Regions from separate parts of the Streptomyces sp. NPDC006296 genome, predicted to be linked through region 3. Evidence: riboswitches for the same ligand, from Rfam matches in the RefSeq annotation. Region 3 holds a riboswitch; each other region holds the start of a gene.

Region 1 (5,056 bases), on a different contig from region 3:
GGAACCGCTCCGGATCGCGGTTGGCGGCTCCCAGCGCGACCAGCACGGGGACGCCGGCCGGGATCTCGGTGGCACCGAGTGTGACGGCCTCCGTGGTGAACCGGAAGGTGGCCGTGCTGACGGGGGAGTCGAAGCGCAGCAACTCGTCCAGCGCGGCGGGGACCTCGTCCGCGTTCCTCCGGAGGCGGTCCAGCTGTGCCGGCTGCCGGAGCAGCGCCAGGAGGGCGTTACCGAGGAGGCCGGTGGTGGTCTCGTGCCCGGCCACGAACAGCAGCACCGCGAAAGAGACGAGTTCTTCCTCGCTCAGACGATCGTCTCCGTCCCGGGCCGCGACGAGCCGGTCGAGCAGAGAGTGACCGGGGGACAGGCGCTTGGCGGCGATGAGACGCGTCATGTGGCCGGCCAGCGCATGCGAGGCCGCGTCGGCGAGGCCGGGCCTCCCCGACGCGAACAACTCGCCGGACCAGCGCCGGACATCGGAGCGGTGGTCCTCCGGCACTCCGAGCAGCTCACAGATCACGAGGACCGGCAGGGGAACCGCGAGGGCGTCCATGAAGTCCAACCGCTCACCGACGGGCCACCGGTCCAGCAGCTCCCCGGTGACCCGGGCGATGAAGGGACGGAGCTCCGTGACGGCTCCGGTCGTGAACGCCGCGGTCACCAGCCTGCGCAGCCGAGTGTGCCGGGGCGGATCGGCGGCCAGCATGGTGTGCGCCACCGCGGGATGCAGCCGACGCGGTGACTCCTTGCCGCTGAAGAACACCCCGGTGTCCTTCGAGAGCCCGGGGTGGGCGAGGGCTTCCCGGGCTTCCGCGTAGCCGGTGACCAGGTAGCCGGTACGCCCACCGGAGCCTGTGGCCACGGACTGCACCGGACAGGCGGACCGCATGGCCGCGTACGTCGGATACGGGTCCTGGAGGAAGCGGGGATCCTGCGTCGGGTCGGTCATGCTCCCAGGCTCCGGTCCGTCCGTGTCGGGCGTCGTCTCCGACACGCCCGACACGGACGACGCAGGCACGAGTGACCGGGAGAGGCCGCTCCGTGGCCGACTGCAAGCCCTCCGCAGGGCCGTCTCCGGCCTCGGCGGGGCGGCCCGTCCTCGTCGCTCCCTCCCTGTGCGGGACGGCTGTTCAGCGCAGCGCCGCCACCAGCGCGTCGCCCGCCGAGCACCAGATCTGCCGTGCCTCGGTGAAGCCCTGTTCCCGCAGAGTGGTGAGGTGCCAGTCGGTGGCCGTGGGGCGGTCGCGCTCCACCGGCGAGGGCCGGCGCTCGCGCGGGTCGCCCAGCAGGGCGAAGCGGCGCGACGCATGCGCGGCGAGAGTGGGGTCGTCGGCCACCCGGCTCCACCAGTCGGCCCAGTCGAGGGCGCCCTCGCTCCGCTGCCGTTCCTGCCGCCGGGTCAGCAGGGTGCCCAGAGCGGCGTTGAGGCGTGGCGCCGACGCGTCGTCCATGTGGTCCGCGTTGAGGAACACGCCGCCGTCCCGCAGGAGTCCGGCGAGAGTGCCGTAGAGGCGGCGCAGGGGTTCGGTGTCCAGCCAGTGCAGGGCGGTGGCGGTCACCACGGCGTCGAACGACCCGTGGGGGAGGCGTGCGGTCCAGTCGGGGTCGGTGAGATCGGCCTCGGCGAAGGCGACGCGCTCGTCACCGGCGAAGTGCCCGCGGGCGATGGCCAGCAGAGCCGGGTCGATGTCGACGCACACGGTGCGCGCTCCCGGGAGTGCGCGCAACACCCGGTCGGAGATGCTGCCGGTGCCGCAGGCGAGGTCGAGAACGAGCGGGGTGCGGCCCGCGACCGCCTCGACGGCGTCGGTCATGACGCGGAACCGCTCCTCCCGGTCCGGCATGTACCACTCCTGCTGTCGATCCCAACTCGTCTGCCAGTGCTGCCAGTCGGTCGTGCCCGAGGCGCTGGTGGTCATGGGGGAGGGGTTCCTTTCGCCGAATCCGGACGGGGCTGGTTCGCGGGTCTCCTTCGGACGATCGCCCAGAACCATGGGCTACGCATCGAACAAGTAGGTGCAAGGTATGCGCAAGAGGGCCGAGTGTGCAGTTGGCCACCCGGGCGGCACCGCCGTCGGGCATAATGCGCGGCGTACACAGGAGCGACGGGAACCAGGAAGCCGGTGCGAGTCCGGCGCGGTCCCGCCACTGTGACCGGGGAGCGAACCCCACACGCCACGGCCGTCCGGCCGGAAGGCGGGGTGAGTGCCGATCCGGCAGCCAGGAGACTGGCCCGTCGCTCTCACCGACCGTCCGGGGCGTGGACTCCCCAGGAGGAGGCTCGTCATGTACGTCGCGGACCGGCGTACGGCCGGCGCGCCGACCGGCCCTGGGCCACGTCCGGCGACCAGGGGAAGGTCCCGCACACCATGACATCCTCCTTCGCGCGCCGCCGTCTGCTCACCGCGGCGGGCGGCCTCGGCGCCGGCGCCGTCCTCGCGGGCTGCTCCTCCGGCGGCGGTGACGGACCGTCGGACACCCGCCGGCTGCGGGCCGCCTTCAGCGCGGGCGGATCGCAGGAGACCCTCGACCCGCACCGGGCCCCGCTCTTCGTCGACCAGGCCCGTGCCAAGGCGCTGTACGACAGCGTGCTGACGTACACGGATGACATGTCCGTGCAGGCCCGGCTCGCCGAGAGCTGGGAGAGCGACCGGTCCGGCAGCCGGTGGACCGTGCGGCTCCGCTCCGACGCCCGCTTCCACGACGGCGGTCGGGTCACCGCGGCGGACGTCCTGTGGAACTACCGCCGCATCGCCGACCCCGCCACCGGCGCCGCCGCCCAGCAGCTCTTCTCCGGCGTCGACTTCGGGGCGAGCGCGGCGAAGGGACGCGACCTCACCCTGGTCCTCCGGGAACCCGACTTCGAGTTCCCCGCGGCCCTCGGAGCCCCCGGCACCGAGATAGTCCCGAAGGGCACCGAGGACTTCGGCGCCCCCGTCGGCTCCGGCCCCTTCCGGTACCGCTCGTTCGAGCCGGGCGGCAACGCCCTGTTCAGCGCCTGGGCCGACCACTGGGACGGCGGCCCGCGGATCGAGGAACTGGAGTTCGTGCCCGTCAACGACGAACGGGCCCGGCTCAACGCCCTGTTGTCCGGCCAGGTGCACTACGCCCACGATCTCACCGCGGCCTCCGCGAGCCGGGTGGCCGGCCGTGACGGGCTCGCCGTGCTGCGCAGCAGGCTCAGCACGATGCAGGCGATCCTGCTGCGGCTGTCCCGCGCCCCGTTCGACGACGCCCGGCTTGTGCAGGCGTTCACGCTCGGGCTCGACCGGGACCGCCTCGTCGAGGTCGCTCTCTCCGGACACGGCACCCCGGGCAGCGACCTCTTCGGGATGGGGCTGCGCGCCTACCCCGACGGCCTGCCCGCCCGGGAACGCGATGTCGACCGGGCCCGGTCCCTGGTCGAGGCGGCGGGGGCGGGCGGGCTCGCCGTCGCGCTGGAGACCAGCGACGCCGACCCCACCTGGAGCAACGCCTCCACCCTCATCGCCGACCAGCTGAACGACATCGGCCTGAAGGTCGCCCCGCACGTGCGTTCGGCCGCCACCTACTTCGGTGAGGTGAAGACCAAGGGCGTCGCCCTCCACAGCCGCACAGCCACCTTGCCCATCGTCACCCACCTGCGGTCCCGGCTGCGTGGCGGAGCCGCCAACAACCTCACGGGATACGAGGACGCCGCCTTCGACCGCCTGCTCGCCCAGGCCACCGCCACCCGTGACGAGAAGACACGCCTCGAACTCCTGGACCGCGCCCAGCGCCGCGCCCGGGACCGCGACGGCCAGCTCGTATGGGCCTTCAGCGACTGGAACATCGGCCACCGCGACACCGTCACCGGCCTCCGGGCCGCTCCGCCCAACTCCTGCGACTGGGCCCGGTTCGACCGGGTCCGGCTGAGCTGACGGGCCCCTCGCAGGTGACTCCGCACGAAGACCGGTGGCGAGGGAAGCCGGTCGTCGACCCGCCCTCGCGGCCCGCGCCGACGCGGCGGCTCCCGGGGACCGCCCGGTACGCGCTGATCAGGATCGCGACGGCACTGCTCCAGACGGCCTTCGTCCTGGTCGCGGTGTTCACGCTGACCTCACTGCTGCCGGGGGACAGCGTGGACGCCGTCCTCGGGGAGCAGGGGACCCCCGAACAGCAGCGCCTGGCCCGTGCCGACCTCGGGCTGGACGAACCCGTCGGGACCCGCTTCGTGCACTGGGTCACCGACGTGGGCCGGGCGGACCTGGGGACGTCCTCGGTCACCGGCCTGCCCGTCACCGACGAGATCGCCGGCCGGTTCGCCGCGACCGCGGTCCTGGCGGGCGCGGCGCTGGCGATCCTCGTCCCCCTCGCGCTCGCGCTGGGCGTCCTGACGGGGCTGCGGGAGGGCTCCGTCGGCGACCGCGTGCTCAACGCCTCGGCCCTCGCGCTGCACGCCGTACCGGAGTTCGTCCTCGGCCTGCTGCTGACCGCCTGGCTCAGTGTGGGCCTCGGACTGCTCCCCGCCACCTCCGCAGGGCTGCGCGGCGCCGAGATCCTCACCGACCCCGCCGCCCTCGTCCTGCCGGTGGGGGTGCTCATCGCGCGTCAACTGTGCGATCTCGCGCGGCAGATACGCATCGGCGTGGCCGCGCAGGTGGCGGGCCCGGCCGTCCGGCACCTGCGTCTGCTCGGCCTCCCCGAGCGCACCGTCGTCCTGCGACACGTCCTGCCCGGCTGTCTCGCTCCCGCCGTGCAGCAACTGGCGCGCTGCGTCGACGGACTTCTCGGCGGCACCGTCATCGTCGAATCGCTGTTCGCCGTCGGCGGCCTCGGCACTGGATTCGTCGAGTCCGTGCAGGACCGCGACATTCCGGCCGTCCAGGGGTACGCCCTGCTCTTCGCCGTGACCGCGCTGACCGTCAGTCTTCTCGCCGACCTGGCCGTGGCCCGGCTGACACCCCAGCGGGAGGGACGCGCGTGACCCACCCCTCGTCCGGCACCGGCAGCCGCTCCCGCCTCTTCGACGGCATCCGCCGGAGCGTTCCCGTCCTGCTGCTCGGACTGCCTGTGGCACTCGCCCTCGGCGGGCCGT
Region 2 (5,056 bases), on a different contig from region 3:
ACGCCGCCCCGCCGGCCCTGCGGTGACCCGCTGAACGACCCTGCCGCGCACCGGACCCGCCCCCTCGGCCGAGAGGGCGGGTCCGCACCCGTCAGGTCGCCGACAGCTCGTCGCGGACGACGCGGGCCGCGGCCACCAGGTTCTCCAGCGAGGCGCGGGTCTCCGCCCAGCCCCGGGTCTTGAGCCCGCAGTCCGGGTTGGCCCACAGGCGCTCGGCGGGGATCGACTCCAGGGCCCTGCGGAGCAGTGCGGCGGTCTCCTCGACGCCCGGGACGCGGGGCGAGTGGATGTCGTACACGCCGGGTCCCGCCGCGCGCGGGTAGCCGTGGTCCGCCAGTTCGCGGGCCACCTGCAGGTGGGACCGGGCGGCCTCCAGGCTGATCACGTCGGCGTCGAGGTCGTCGATCGCCCGGACGACGTCCCCGAACTCGGCGTAGCACATGTGGGTGTGGATCTGCGTGTCCGGCCGCACCCCGCTCGTGGTGAGCCGGAACGCCTCGGTCGCCCAGGCCAGATAGGCCGGGTGGTCGGCGGCGCGCAGCGGCAGCGTCTCGCGCAGGGCCGGCTCGTCCACCTGGATGACCGGGGTGCCTGCCTCCTCCAGGTCCCGCACCTCGTCCCGCAGGGCGAGGGCGACCTGCCGCGCGGTGTCGCCGAGCGGCTGGTCGTCACGGACGAAGGACCAGGCGAGCATGGTGACCGGGCCGGTGAGCATGCCCTTGACCGGGCGGCCGGTCAGCGACCGGGCGTACGAGGTCCAGCGCACCGTCATCGGGTCCGGACGGGAGATGTCGCCGGCCAGCACCGGCGGACGCACGTACCGGGTGCCGTAGGACTGCACCCACCCGTGCCGCGTGGCGAGGTACCCCGACAGCTGCTCCGCGAAGTACTGCACCATGTCGTTGCGTTCGGCCTCGCCGTGCACGAGGACGTCGAGGCCGGCCTTCTCCTGGAAGGAGACCACCTCGGCGATCTCCGCCTCGATCCGTTCCTCGTACGCGGCCGCACCGAGCCGTCCGGAGCGCAGCCCGGCGCGGGCGGTGCGCAGTTCGCCGGTCTGCGGGAAGGAGCCGATGGTGGTGGTCGGCAGCAGCGGCAGCCCGAGGCGGGCGCGTTGGGCCGCGGCGCGTTCTCCGTACGCGTGCGAGCGGCGGGCGTCGGCGGCGGTGACGGCGTCCGCCCTGCTCTGCACGAGCGGGTCGTAGGTGACCGGGGAGTCGGCGCGGGAGGCGAGGTCCGCCTGGTTGGCGGCCAGCTCCGCGGCGACGGCGTCGGTGCCCTCGGCGAGCGCCCGGGCCAGCGTGACGATCTCCCCGGTCTTCTGCCGGGCGAAGGCGAGCCAGCGGAGGATCTCGGGATCGATGTCCCGCTCGGCGGCGGCGTCCAGCGGCACGTGCAGCAGGGAGCAGGAGGCGGCCACGTCGACCCGGTCGGCGAGTCCGAGCAGGGTGGCCAGCGTCGCCAGCGCCTTCTCGTGGTCGTTGATCCAGACGTTGCGGCCGTTGACGACCCCGGCGACCAGCCGCCTGCCGGGCAGCCCGCCGACGGCCGCCAGGGCCTCCAGGTTCGCGGCGCCGGTCTCCGTGAAGTCGATCGCCAGTCCCTCCACCGGCGCCTCGGCCAGGACGGGCAGGGCCTCACCGAGGCGGCCGAAGTAGGTGGCGACGAGCAGGCGGGGGCGGTCGGTGAGGGCGCCGAGGTCGCGGTAGCCGCGCCGGGTGGCGTCCAGTTCGGCGGGAGTGCGGTCCTGGACGAGCGCCGGCTCGTCTAGCTGGACCCACTCGGCCCCGGCCGCGCGCAGATCGGCCAAGACCTCGGCGTACACCGGCAGCAGCCGGTCCAGGAGCGTGAGCGGATCGAAGTCCGCGGCGACCCCGGGGGCGGCCTTGGCGAGGAGCAGATAGGTCACCGGGCCGAGGAGCACGGGCCGGGCGGCGAGCCCCAGGGCGGCGGCCTCCCGGAGCTCGGCGACCTGCTTCGCGGAGTCCGCCGTGAAGACGGTGTCCGGTCCCAGCTCCGGGACCAGGTAGTGGTAGTTGGTGTCGAACCACTTCGTCATCTCCAGCGGAGCGGCGTCCTGGGTGCCGCGCGCCATCGCGAAGTAGCCGTCGAGCGGATCGGCGGCGACCGCCTCCCGGTGGCGCTCCGGGACGGCGCCCACCATGACGCTGGTGTCCAGCACGTGGTCGTAGTAGGAGAAGTCGCCGGTCGGCACCTCGCCGATCCCGGCGCCGCTCAGCTGCCGCCAGTTGTCGCGGCGCAGTCCGGCACCGGTGGCGTGCAGGGCGTCGGCGGTGACCCGGCCCTTCCAGTAGCCCTCGACGGCCTTCTTCAGTTCCCGGTTCCGTCCCTGCCGGGGGTAGCCGTACACAGTGGACCGCGCTGCCGCGGTCGCGTGCTCGGTGGTCACGGAGATCTCCTTCGCGAGATGAATCCCTGAGATCCCGGGGACGGGACGAGGGCGCGAAGGGATGACGTACCGGGCGGAGGGCGCCGTACGACGCTGGCATCCGCCTGGTATGTACGCCGACCCGCCCACGAGGTCACCGGGATGTCCGCACACGGTCGGTCCGCGCGCGGGCAGGTGGCAGGTCTTCGGACTCGCGGGCGCACCCTCGAAGAGGACACCTAGTGGCCGTCGCTTCCCAGGTCCGGTTCGTCGGACCCAGTGCGTATGACGGCGGTCGTTCCCGCTCACCGCTGCGGGGCAGTCCCGGATTCCCACCGGGTTCCCTCTTGCGACGCATCCCGCCTGGCGGACGGGGCGAACCAGCTGCACGCACCAGCATAGGGCCGCCGGGGGGTGCGCCGGGTCCGATCCGGCCACGCGGACGGCGGAGCGCCGGCCGCGTGCCCGGTCACTCCGCCGCTGTCGGGTTCCCGCGCCGGCCGGCGTGGAAGCGGGCCTTCTTCTGACGGTTCCCGCACGTGTTCATGTCGCACCATCTGCGGGTGCGGCTCCGGCTGATGTCGAAGAAGGCGGCCCGGCAGGTCGGCGACGCGCAGAGGGCCAGCCTCCCGTCCCGTTCGCCCGCGACGACGCCGACCGCGTCGGCGGCGATCACACCGAGGGCGTCCTCGACGCCGGTGGACGGGCCGAGCAGCCAGCGCCGCTCACCCCCCGGCGTCAGGACCGCCGCGGCGCGGCCCCGGGCACTGCGGTCGTTGATGACGCGGACGGCGGAGGCGGGCAGCACCTCCTGGACGGCGGCCGCCGTCGCGACGGCGTGCACGGCCTCCCTCAGTTCCCGTGCGAGGTCGAGCTGGGCGGGGGTGCAGGAGTCCACGGCGAGGCCGCTCACCGCCAGCCAGTCGACGAGCCGTTGCGGTGTGGGGATGCGCTCCACCGGGGTGCCGTGACGCTCCGACAGCGTCCCCGTGAAGCTGGTCGCCAGCACGGCGCCGAGGCGGAAGTCGGGGGACGCGGCGGACATGGAACCACCTTAGCCGGTTGCGACGTGACTCGGGAGACTGCTAGAACCGTCAATGCCGGTTCTCGACACCCCGGTCCCGGTTCCCCGACGGCCAGGAGGTCCCGTGCCCCGTCCGACCGCCGACGTGCACCCGTACGAACCCCGTGCGACCGACGCCGAACTCGACGACCTGCGCGCGCGACTGGCCGCGGCGCGCCTCCCGGAGGCCGAGACGGTCCGGGGCGCCGCGCCCGGCCCCGGCCGATGGGGGCAGGGCGTCCCCCTCGCCGACCTCGTCCGGGTCGTGGACCACTGGCGCACCGACTACGACTGGCGGTCGTTCGAGGACCGCCTGCACCGCATCGGCCAGTTCCGGACGGTGATCGACGGTCTCGGGATCCACTTCCTGCACCGCCGGTCCGCGCGCGCGGACGCCACCCCGCTGGTCCTGACGCACGGCTGGCCGGGGAGCGTGGCCGAGTTCGTCGACGTGGTGGACGAGCTGGCGGATCCGGCGGACGCGGCCGCGCCCGCGTTCCACGTGGTGGTTCCCTCGCTGCCGGGCTTCGGTCACAGCGACAGGCCGGCCACCACCGGGTGGGGGACCGAGAAGATCGCGGCCGCGTGGGTGGAGCTGATGGGGCGGCTCGGCCACCGCAGGTTCCTGGCCCACGGCGGTGACTGGGGAGGCAACATCACGACGGTCCTCGGCGGCCGGTTCCCCGCGCACGTCCTCGGTGTCCACACCACGTTCGCCGAGGCGCCTCCGGGGCTGACGACGGACGGACTGACGGCGGCCGAGCGCGGATGGGCCGAGGAGACCCGGGACTTCTGGCACCACCGCGCGGCGTACGCGAAACAGCAGGCGACCCGGCCGCAGACCATCGGCTACGCGCTCGTCGACTCACCGGTCGGGCTTCTCGCCTGGATCCTCGACAAGTTCGCCGAGTGGTCGGACACCGAGGACAGCCCGTTCGAGACGATCTCCCTCGACCGGGTGCTCGACAACGTCACCCTGTACTGGCTGACGCGGACCGGCGCGTCGGCGGCCCGCCTCTACCACGAGAGCCACAACTCGCTCGATCCCGGGCTCCGGGTCGACGTGCCGTCGGCCGTCACCATGTACCCCCGCGACATCGAGAAGTGTCCGCGCCCCTGGGCGCAAGAGCGGTACCGGCGGATCGTCCGGTGGAACGCGCCCGCCGAAGGGGGACACTTCCCGTCGCTGGAGGTCCCCGGATATTTCGTCGAGGACCTGCGGCAGGGTCTCGCGGCCGTGCTGGCCGCTCGCCGCTGAGGCCCGGCGTGGCTCGGGCGCCAGGGCGAGCGGTCGACGCAGCGGCAGAGGCCGTCCGGCGCTCCGGGCCTCGCACCCCGAGGGCTGTCGCACCGCGGCCCGGCGCGATCACCCCGGGCGTCCTGCCGCCCACCGCCACGGCGCGTCCGGTGCCCGCCCGGTCCGGGCGGGCACCGGGTGTTCAACGGATGTTCAGCGGGCCAGGGCGGTGTCCAGCCACTGCAGGGCCTCCGGTGTGACCGGGTCCGTGATGTCGGCGAACTCCTCGTGCTTCTTCAGGAACTTCGCCACGTACGGGCAGACCGGGACGATCCGCCTGCCCGCTTCCCGCACCTGGCTCAGCGCC
Region 3 (5,056 bases):
GTCACCCGGGGCGCGGCGGGCGCGACGGCGTTCCTGCCGGACTCCTCGGTGAGCGTCGCCGCACCGCCCGTCCGGATCGCCGACACCGTCGGGGCCGGCGACGCCTTCATGTCCGGCGCCCTGGACGCCCTGGCCTCGCACGGGCTGCTCGGCGCGCCCGGCCGCGCGCGGCTGCGCACCCTGGACGCCGCGGTCCTGGACGACGTGCTGCGCCGTGCGTCGGCCTCGGCCGCGGTGACCGTCGCGCGGGCCGGCGCCCTGCCTCCCGACCGGGGCGAGCTGGACGCCGCCCTGGACGCCGGGTCCGGCCGTCACCGGCCCCCGCCGGCACCGCCGTCCGGGCGTACGCCGTGACGGTGCGGACACCTCCCCGGAGGGTGTCCTCGCCCGTACCCCGGTCGTTGATTTCGTTATGACCGTGACCCTTACCGACACCGCCCCACCGTCCACGACCGATCTTCTGACCGGCGTACTCCTCGGTCCGGACTTCCGCCGTGAACACGGCTTCTGGCAGCGGCTGATCAGCACAGAACCGTTCCGCCGTCCCGCCGGCGGGACGCCCGAGGAGCGGCTGGCCCTCGCCTACGAGCGCCTGCGGATCCTCAACCGGAGCCTCGACAGCGGAGCGCGGCTCGCGGCCGACCCGAGGGCGCTGGCCGCCCTGCACGCCTGGCTCGGCCCGGTCGACCCCGCGCTGACCACCGTGGCGGGCATCCACTACAACCTCTTCCTCGGCAGCCTCCTGGACCACGATCCGGCCGGCCGGCGCGACCTGTCGGACCACCTGGCGATGCGCAGCATCGGCACCTTCCTCTGCACGGAGGTGGCCCACGGCAACAACGCGGCGGCGATGGAGACCACGGCGACGTACGACCGGGAACGGGACGGGTTCGTCCTGCACACCCCGAACGCGGGCGCGCAGAAGTTCATGCCCAACACGAGCCCCGCGGGCGGGGCCAAGACCGGGCTGGTCGCGGCGCGCCTGGTGGCCGACGGCGCGGACCACGGGGTGCGCCTCTTCCTGGTGCCGCTCACCGACCACGAACGGGCGCTCCCCGGCGTCCGGGTGCGGCTGCTCCCCGCCCGGATGGGCAGTCCCGTGGACCACTGCCTGACCGCGTTCGACCGGCTCTTCGTGCCGCGTGACGCGCTGCTGGATCCCGACGGTGAGAGCGGCGCCCCGGGGGAGTTCAGGACGGGACCGGGGGACAGGCGCCGGCGCTTCCTGGCCTCGATCGGGCGGGTGACCCCCGGCCGGATCGCCATGAGCGCCTGCGCGGCCGGCTCGGCCCGCGCCACCCTCGCCGTGGCCGTCCGCTACGGCGGCCACCGGATGATCTCCGGCACCCGCGGCGCCCCGCCCGTCCCGGTCAACGCCCACCGGACGCACCACGGCCCGCTCGCCTCGGCGATGGCCACCGTCTTCGCCATGACCCTGCTCCACCGGCGGGCCCAGGAGCGCTGGGAGGCCTGTACGGACGAGGAGGCCAGGACCCGGGCGGGGACGCTGGTCGACGTCGCCAAGGCCTGGATCACCTGGCGTGCGCGCGAGGTCATCGTCGAGAGCCGTGAACGCTGCGGTGCGCAGGCGCTGCTGGAGAACAACGGCATGACCGAACTCGTCACGGGAGTGGAGGGGGCCATCACCGCGGAGGGCGACAACATCGCCCTCTACGCCCGGGCCGCCGCCGACATGCTCTTCGCCGCCGAACCGGGCCGCGCGGACGTCCTGCCCCCGTACACCGGCGACCTCTCCGACCCCCGCTTCCTCGGCGCACTCCTCGCCTCGGTCCAGGACATCTGGTTCGTCCGGGCCAGGGAGCGCGCCTCGCGGGCCCCCGACGCCGACGCCCTCGGACGCTGGAACGCCGTCTCGGGCCCGGCCCTGCGCGGGGTCGAGGCCTACGCCCACCGGGAGGCCGCCGCGGCCTACGCCGAGGCCCGCGCCGCACTCCCCGAGGGGGAGGCGAAACAGCGGCTGGGCGAGCTGGAGCGGCTGTTCGCCGTCGAACGGGTGGCCCGCAGCAGCGGCGACCTGCTGGCCGCCGGCCTGCTGAACGCCGATCAGGTCGGGGAGCTGGCCCACGAGGCCGAGGAACTGATCGCGGCCGTCGCCGCGCACGCCCCGCGGCTCGCCGACTCCTTCGCCCTGCCCGAGGCGCTGCTCGCCGACTGGCCGATCGCCGGTCCGGGCTACGCCGACGCCTACGACGACCCCGAGGGCCCCTGGAACTCCGCCGCGGCGGACGCCCGGTGAGCGCCCCGCGCCCGGAGCGCACGAGCTGCGGCCGGATCGCCGGACGCCTGGAGATCCTGGGCCTGCGCGCCGTCCTGCTGGCCTACTGGGGGACGACGGCTGTGCTCGCCCGCCGGGAACACCGGCCGCACACCGCCGGCGGCGAATCGGTTCACCCCGGGCGCTGACCCGTGCGGCAGCCGTCGCCGGCCGGGCGCCAGGACCGGTCCCGCCCGGCCGGCGACGGCCCCCGAGGCCGGCGACACGCCGCGTGATAGCTTGCAGGCGCCAGTCACACTCCCCAGGGAGTCAGGGAATCCGGTGCGAATCCGGAGCTGACGCGCAGCGGTGAGGGGAACGGGCGGGGCCACGGCCACTGGGACACCCTCGGGTGCACCGGGAAGGCGCCCCGTCCGGACGAACCCGAGTCCGAAGACCTGCTGGCACCCGCTTCCGCACCGGGAGCGGAACTCCGTACCGGGCTCCGCGCATGAGCCCAGAGACGCCGAGGACCTTGTGCCCCCCATAGCCAGCACCGCACGCCGAACCGCCCTGCTCGTCACGGGACTTCTGCTCCTCTCCGCCTGCGGCCCGGGCGGCGGCCCGTCCGACGGCGCCGCGCCGAAGGGCTCGGCCGACGGCTTCCCCGTGACACTCCGGAACTGCGGCCGCACGGTGACCGTCGACGCGGCGCCGCGCCACGCCGTGTCCCTCAACCAGGGGTCGACGGAGATCCTGCTCTCCCTCGGCCTCCGCGGCCGGCTCGCCGGGACCGCGAACTGGACGGACCCGGTGATGAACGGCCTGGAGAAGGACGAGGCCACGGTCCCCCGGATCGCCGAGAACCAGCCCTCCTCCGAGAAGGTCCTCGCCGCGGAACCCGACTTCGTCAGCGCGTCGTTCGAGTCGACGCTCGGCAAGGGCGGCGTGGCGCCCCGCGAGCAGTTCGAGGAGCTCGGCGTGCCGACGTACCTCTCTCCCACCGACTGCGCGGGCAAGGACAACACCGGCAGCAGCGACGGCTCCCGCACCACGCCCCTGACCATGGACGGCGTCTACGGCGAAGTGCGCGATCTGGCGAAGGTGTTCGGCGTACCCGAGCGCGGCGAGAAGCTGATCGACAGCCTCCGGGAACGCATCACGAAGGCGACCGCGGACATCGACGCCTCCGACACCACCCTGCTCTACTGGTTCGCCAACGCGGAGGCCCCCTATCTGGCGGGCTGCTGCGGCGCCCCCGGGATCATCACCGGCGAACTCGGCGCGAAGAACGTCTTCGACGACACGCACGAGGAATGGCCCCAGATCAACTGGGAGACCGTCGCCGACCGTGATCCGGACGTCCTGGTGATCGGCGACCTGACCCGCAAGTCCCAGACGGCGGAGAGCGCCGCGAAGAAGATCGAGTTCCTGGAGTCCAACCCCGCCACGAAGAACCTGGACGCCGTCCGCCACAAGCGCTACATCCTGCTCAGCGGTCAGGCCATGAACCCGACCGTCCGGACCGTGGAAGGCGTCGAGCGCGTCGCGGCGGGGCTGCGCGCGTTCGGACTGACGGGGTGACGAGGACCGAAGCCGCCCCGGACACCGCGCTCCGGCCACCGCCCCCGGCACCGCCGGCCGCCGCGCCGCGGCTCCTGCGCGACGGGCTCGTGTGGGGCGCCGGGATCGTCCTGCTGCTCCTGTCCGTCGCGGTCGCCGTGACCATCGGCCCGGCCCGGATCTCGGTCCCGGACGTGTGGTCCGCGGTGGCCGCGCACCTCGGCCTGGGCGAGGGACGGCTGACCCCCGTCCGCGACGGCATCATCTGGAACCTGCGCATGCCCCGCACCCTGCTCGCCGCGGTGTGCGGGGCCGGACTCGCGGTGTGCGGCACCGTCATGCAGTCGCTGCTCCGCAACCCGCTCGCCGACCCGTTCGTCCTCGGCGTGTCCTCGGGGGCGTCCACCGGGGCGGTCGTGGTCGTCGTCCTGGGCGTCGGCGGGGGAGCGGTGTCCGTCGCGGGCGGCGCCTTCACCGGGGCGCTGTGCTCGTTCGCCCTGGTGCTGCTGCTCAGCCACACCCTCGGCGGATCCACCGACCGGGTCGTGCTCTCCGGGGTCGCCGCCATGCAGCTGTTCTCCGCGCTCACCTCGTTCGTCGTGATGACCGCCGCCGACGCGGAACAGACCCGGGGCGTGCTGTTCTGGCTGCTCGGCTCGCTGAGCGGGGTCGGCTGGACCGATGTGGGGACCTGCGCGGCCGTGCTGGCCGCGACCCTGCTGATCTGCCTCGGCCACGCCCGCACCCTCGACGCCTTCGCCTTCGGGCAGGACGCGGCGGCCGCCCTCGGCGTGCACGTGGCCCGCACCCGGATCGTGCTGCTCTGCACGACCGCGCTGCTGACCGCCGCCCTCGTCAGCTCGGCCGGCGCCATCGGCTTCGTCGGCCTCGTCCTGCCGCACGCCGCCCGCGCCCTGACCGGAGCGGGACACCGCAGACTGCTGCCGGTGACCGCGCTCGCCGGAGCCGTCTTCCTGGTCTGGGTCGACACCCTGGCCAGGACCGTCCTCGACCCCCAGGAGGTCCCGGTCGGGGTGGTCACCTCGCTCATCGGCGTGCCCGTGTTCGTCCTGATCCTGCACCGCACCCGGAGGAGCGCATGACCCGCGACGCGCGGCGGACGGCCGTCCCCGGCGACGGCCTGCGGGCCGAACGGGTCAGCAGGGAGGCCGGCGGACGCCTCCTCCTGGACGGGGTGAGCATCGCCCCGCCGCCCGGCGCCACGGTCGGGCTCCTCGGACCCAACGGATCCGGCAAGACCACGCTGCTGCGGGTGAT
Region 4 (5,056 bases), on a different contig from region 3:
ATCCCGAGCACCGGCCGCCCCTCGGCGGCCCGCCGCAGCAGGGCGTCGGCCAGACCGCGCTCCCGGAGCCACGCCAGGGCCTTCACGGTGCCGCGGGTGCCCGGCACGATCACCAGGTCCGCGTCGGCGAGCTCCTCCGCCCGGTCCACGAACCGCACCACCACGCCCGGCTCGGCCGCCAGCGCGTCCACGTCGGTGAAGTTCGACATCAGCGGCACGGCGCACACCGCGATGCGCAGCACTTCCTCGCCGTGCGGCGGCGCGACGACCGACTCCCGCACGGTGCCGCGCATCGAGACCCGCAGCCCGTCCTCCTCGTCGATGCCCAGGCCGTGGGCGTACGGCAGCACCCCGTAGGTCCGCCGGCCCGTGAGCCCCAGCAGCATGTCGAGCCCCGGCTCCAGCAGCGACACGTCGCCGCGGAACTTGTTGACGAGGTAGCCGGCGATCAGCGACTGGTCCTCCGGGCCCAGCAGCGCCGTCGTCCCGAAGAACGAGGCGAACACGCCGCCCCGGTCGATGTCGCCGACCACCAGCACCGGGAAGCGCGCGGCCCGCGCGACGCCCATGTTCACGATGTCCGTACGCCGCAGATTGATCTCGGCCGGACTGCCCGCCCCCTCGCAGATCACCGCGTCATGACTGCCCCGCAACTGCTCCAGACAGTCCGTCACCGTCCCCAGCAGCGCCTCCTGCCGCCCCCCGTGGTAGCCGCGCGCACTCATCTCGCCGACCGGCTTCCCCATCAGGACGACCTGGCTGGAGCGGTCCCCGCCGGGCTTGAGCAGCACCGGGTTCATCAGCGCCGACGGCTCCACCCCGGCGGCCTGCGCCTGCATCGCCTGGGCCCGCCCGATCTCCGCCCCCTCCCGGGTGACGAAGGAGTTCAGCGACATGTTCTGCGCCTTGAACGGCGCGACCTTCACCCCCCGGCGCACCAGCCACCGGCAGATGCCCGCCGTGACGACGCTCTTGCCCGCGTCCGAAGTGGTGCCCGCGACCAGCAGCCCGCCGCTCATGTGGCCCTCCGTCCCCTGGCCGGCCGCACCGCCGCACACACGACGAGGGCCAGCACACTCACCCGGCGCGACAGCCGCACCGCTCGTTCGATGTCCCCGACCCGCACGTCCCGGCCGGCCTCCGCGTTCAGCACCGGCCGGTGCTCCACCCGTCCGCCGTAGGCGAGGGTGCCGCCGAGCCGCACACCGAGCGCCCCCGCGAACGCGGCCTCCACCGGGCCCGCGTTGGGGCTGGGATGCCGTCCCGCGTCGGCCCGCCAGGCGCGGACCGCCTCGCGCGGACGTCCTCCGGCGGCCACGGCCAGCGCGGCGGTGAGCCGGGCCCCCGGCCAGCCGGCCAGGTCGTCGAGGCGGGCCGACGCCCAGCCGTAGCGCCGGTGCCGGGGCGACCGGTGCCCGACCATCGCGTCCAGCGTGTTGACGGCCCGGAAGCCGATCAGTCCGGGCACCCCGCCGATCGCCCCCCACACCAGGGCCCCCACGACGGCGTCCGAGGTGTTCTCGGCGACGGACTCCACCACCGCCCGGGCGATGCCGGGCCCGTCCAGCGCCTGCGGGTCGCGGCCGCACAGGTGCGGCAGCCGCTCCCGGGCCGACCCGAGGTCCCCGGCGGCCAGGGCCGCGCCGACGGCACGCGCCTCGCGGCCCAGCGAGGTGCCGCCGACGACGGACCAGGTGGCGGCCGCGGTCAGCGCCACGGCCGCGGCGGGACGGTCGCGGACGGCGCGGGCGGCCAGCGCGGCGGCGGCCGTGGCGCCCCCGGCGCAGACGAGGGTGTGCAGGGCGCCCCAGCCGCGGTGGTCGTGCCAGAGCAGGCGCTCGGTCTCCGCCGCGGCACGCCCGAAGGCGGCGACCGGATGGCCCCGCCGGGGGTCGCCGAACACCAGGTCGCCGATCAGGCCGGCGGCGGCACCGTACGTGAAGACGCGGTCGGCTCGCACCGGTCAGCCGGCCGTCGCGCCTCGACGGGCCTGCTCGGAGGGTGGTTCGGTGACCGACGCGGGGCAGCCCGGCATGGCGTATGTCCTCACTCAGGGTCCGCGCCCTGGTTCGACGTGACCGGCGACGAGAGTCTCCTGGCTCCCCGGATCCGCAGTTCCCCCGGTCTTCCAGTCCGCGTGCGGACCGTGACTTCCGTGTGGAGGCTGCTCCCCGGTGACAGTGGCGGGACCGCGCCGGATTCGCACCGGCTTCCTCTCCTGTCGCCGTAAACGGCTCCGGCAGTCCACCACGCCCCATGAACGCCCGTCAACCTGCCGTTGACCTGCGGGGCTTCCGTGTGCTCCGACGCACATCGGGCCGGACACACGAGGGTGTGTCCGGCCCGAGCACGTCGTACCGCCCGCTCGGCGGGTCAGGCGACGATCAGATAGATCCCGTACGCGACCGCCGCCGCGCACAGCGCGAAGCAGGCGTACGCGCCGGTGCGCGCCAGCACGCCGCCCCCGCCGCCCTGCGCTCCCGGGGTCTGCCTGGCGAGGCCGGTGATGCCGAGGGTGAAGAGGCCGACCAGCGCGACGGTGATCACGAGGCTGACGCCGAAGACGGACGCGAGAGCTGCCCAGTCGATGTTCATGCGGATCTGTCCTTACACCGTGGCCGGGCGGTCGACCGGGGTCTCGGCCGCCGGGGCGTGGATGGTGGTCTTGAGGCCCGCGACACCCACACCGGCCGGCGGCGGGCTGACGGCCGCGATGGCGGTGGTGACGACGCCCGCGGGCTCGCCCTCGGCCGCGTTGACATTGGTGTGGTCGACCGGCTTGCGGCGCGACAGCAGCCAGATGGCGCCGGAACCGGCGACGAGCAGCACGGCGACCACCGCGACGCCCCAGGGGCCCTGCTTGGTCAGGAACTCGGCACCCGCGCCGACCAGTCCGGCGGCCGGCAGCGTCAGACCCCAGGCGACGAACATCCGGGTGGCGGTCGACCAGCGGACCACGCCCCCCGCGCGCCCGAGGCCCGCGCCCATGACGGCACCCGAGCAGGACTGGGTGGTGGAGAGGGAGAAACCGAGGTGCGAGGAGGCCAGGATGACCGTCGCCGCGCTCGTCTGGGCCGCGAAGCCCTGCGGCGGGCGCAGGTCGGTGAGGCCGCTGCCCATCGTGCGGATGATGCGCCAGCCGCCGAGGTAGGTGCCCAGCGCGATGGCGATGCCCGCGGAGGCGATCACCCAGACCGGCGGGTTCGACCCGGGGGCGAGGACACCGCCGGTGACCAGGGCCAGGGTGATGATCCCCATGGTCTTCTGCGCGTCGTTGGTGCCGTGGGCGAGCGAGACCAGGCCGGCCGAGGCGATCTGGCCGGCGCGGTACCCCTTGGCCGTCGACGCCAGCTGGGCCTCGTCGGTGATCTTCCGGTTGAGGCGGTACGTCAGCTTCGTGGCCAGAAGCGCGGCGACACCGGCCACCAGGGGCGCGGCGATCGCGGGCAGCAGGACCTTGGTGACGACGGTCCCGCCGTTGATGGAGGACCAGCCGGCCGACATCACCGCGGCGCCGATGAGCCCGCCGAAGAGTGCGTGGGAGGAACTGGAGGGGAGGCCGACCAGCCAGGTCAGCAGGTTCCACAGGATGGCACCGACCAGCGCGGCGAAGATGACCTCGGTTCTGAGGCCGTCCTCATTGACGATCCCGCCGGAGATCGTCTTGGCGACCTCCACCGAGAGGAACGCGCCGACGAGGTTGAGGACGGCGGACATGGCCACCGCTGTCTTGGGCTTGAGGGCGCCGGTCGAGATGGTGGTCGCCATCGCGTTGGCGGTGTCGTGGAAACCGTTCGTGAAATCGAACACGAGAGCTGTCACGACCACAATCGCAAGCAGCAGCGTGATGTGTTCCATTTACCCAGGCAATCGTTCGACGTCATTGGCACGGGGAACGTAAGCAACCTGGGTGAACGGAAGATGAACTGGGCAGGGCGACCCGGTGACCCCAAGCGCGTAACCGGGTTCCGCTTGTGTGCGCGGTGAGGGGGCCGGACTCCCGCGGCCGGTGCGGGGCCCGGCCGGCGCCCGGTGCGGACCCTCCGCGCCGCGCCCGGTGCGCCCGGTCCGCGAGACGTCGGTCACGTCCGCCGCGGTCACGCACCAGCCGTGTCCCGTCCCCCCGGGGACGACGGGACAGCCCTTAGGATCCCCGCATGGACGAGCGGGACGAGCGGGGACCGGACGCGGTCGGGCGGGCGTGGGACGGTGTCGTCGCGGCGGCCCGGCGGACGGCGGCGGACGGACTGGTCGTCGGGACCTCGGGCAACGTGTCGGCCCGGGTGGGCGACATCGTCCTCGTCACCCCCAGCGGCGTGCCCTACGACCGCCTCGGCCCCGGGGACGCCGTCGGCGTCGACCTCGACGGACGCCAGGTCCTGGGCGCCATGGCCCCCACCAGCGAACTCCCGCTGCACCTGGCCGTCTACCGCCACACCGACGCCGCCGCCGTCGTGCACACCCACGCCGTGCACGCCACGGCCGTCTCCACCCTCGTCCCCGAGGTGCCGCTCGTGCACTACGCCGCGGCCTTCCTCGGCGGCCCCGTCCGCACCGCCGCCTACGCGCGCTACGGGACCCCTGAGCTCGCCGACGCCATGCTGACCGCCCTGCGCGGCCGCACCGGGTGCCTGCTGCGGAACCACGGCACCGTCACCTACGGGAGCACCCTCGACGAGGCCTACGACCGCACCGCCCAGCTCGAATGGATGTGCAGGCTCTGGCTCACCGCCAGCTCCGTGCCCGGCCGCAGCCCGGCCCTCCTCACCCCCGCCCAGCTGCGCGACGTGCAGGACGCCCTGGAGGGATACGGCCAGCCCGGCTGACCCCGGCCCGGACCGCAGGCCCGCCGCGCCCGCCCGGCCCGGACCGTGGGACCGTCGTGCCCGAACCGCAGGACCGCCCGGCCCGCAGATCGTCACGCCCCGGCCCGGACCGCAGGCCCCCCGCGCCCCGCTCCCGCACCGTACGGCCGACCCCCGCTGGCACCCGGCGCCCCCGCCCGGGAGACTGGTGCCGTGCGCCCGGCAACAGCGGCGGCAGTGGCCGCCACCTC

What was found. A riboswitch is a leader RNA that binds a small molecule or an ion and turns the genes downstream of it on or off. The one in region 3 is predicted to bind cobalamin.
Region 1: another riboswitch for cobalamin. It lies ahead of ABZ172_RS02765 (ABC transporter substrate-binding protein); the one in region 3 lies ahead of ABZ172_RS11535 (ABC transporter substrate-binding protein).
Region 2: another riboswitch for cobalamin. It lies ahead of metE (5-methyltetrahydropteroyltriglutamate--homocysteine S-methyltransferase); the one in region 3 lies ahead of ABZ172_RS11535 (ABC transporter substrate-binding protein).
Region 4: another riboswitch for cobalamin. It lies ahead of ABZ172_RS23845 (cobalamin biosynthesis protein); the one in region 3 lies ahead of ABZ172_RS11535 (ABC transporter substrate-binding protein).

Annotation. Positions count from the first base shown of each region.
Region 1 covers NZ_JBEXRT010000003.1:38,288-43,343, reverse strand. The annotation lists gene ABZ172_RS02775 (cytochrome P450) at 1-949, opposite strand, end outside; gene ABZ172_RS02770 (class I SAM-dependent methyltransferase) at 1,131-1,919, opposite strand; cobalamin riboswitch at 2,111-2,231, shown strand; gene ABZ172_RS02765 (ABC transporter substrate-binding protein) at 2,370-3,899, shown strand; gene ABZ172_RS02760 (ABC transporter permease) at 3,914-4,945, shown strand; gene ABZ172_RS02755 (ATP-binding cassette domain-containing protein) at 4,942-5,056, shown strand, end outside.
Region 2 covers NZ_JBEXRT010000070.1:11,092-16,147, reverse strand. The annotation lists gene ABZ172_RS29355 (GH92 family glycosyl hydrolase) at 1-26, shown strand, start outside; gene metE (5-methyltetrahydropteroyltriglutamate--homocysteine S-methyltransferase) at 92-2,410, opposite strand; cobalamin riboswitch at 2,569-2,789, opposite strand; gene ABZ172_RS29345 (CGNR zinc finger domain-containing protein) at 2,859-3,434, opposite strand; gene ABZ172_RS29340 (epoxide hydrolase family protein) at 3,538-4,710, shown strand; gene ABZ172_RS29335 (GNAT family N-acetyltransferase) at 4,903-5,056, opposite strand, start outside.
Region 3 covers NZ_JBEXRT010000012.1:149,475-154,530, reverse strand. The annotation lists gene ABZ172_RS11550 (carbohydrate kinase) at 1-354, shown strand, start outside; gene ABZ172_RS11545 (acyl-CoA dehydrogenase) at 413-2,257, shown strand; gene ABZ172_RS11540 (hypothetical protein) at 2,254-2,424, shown strand; cobalamin riboswitch at 2,509-2,696, shown strand; gene ABZ172_RS11535 (ABC transporter substrate-binding protein) at 2,753-3,799, shown strand; gene ABZ172_RS11530 (iron chelate uptake ABC transporter family permease subunit) at 3,796-4,881, shown strand; gene ABZ172_RS11525 (ABC transporter ATP-binding protein) at 4,878-5,056, shown strand, end outside.
Region 4 covers NZ_JBEXRT010000039.1:12,345-17,400, forward strand. The annotation lists gene ABZ172_RS23840 (cobyric acid synthase) at 1-1,019, opposite strand, end outside; gene ABZ172_RS23845 (cobalamin biosynthesis protein) at 1,016-1,960, opposite strand; cobalamin riboswitch at 2,089-2,217, opposite strand; gene ABZ172_RS23850 (hypothetical protein) at 2,374-2,595, opposite strand; gene ABZ172_RS23855 (inorganic phosphate transporter) at 2,608-3,858, opposite strand; gene ABZ172_RS23860 (class II aldolase/adducin family protein) at 4,158-4,826, shown strand; gene ABZ172_RS23865 (alpha/beta hydrolase) at 5,019-5,056, shown strand, end outside.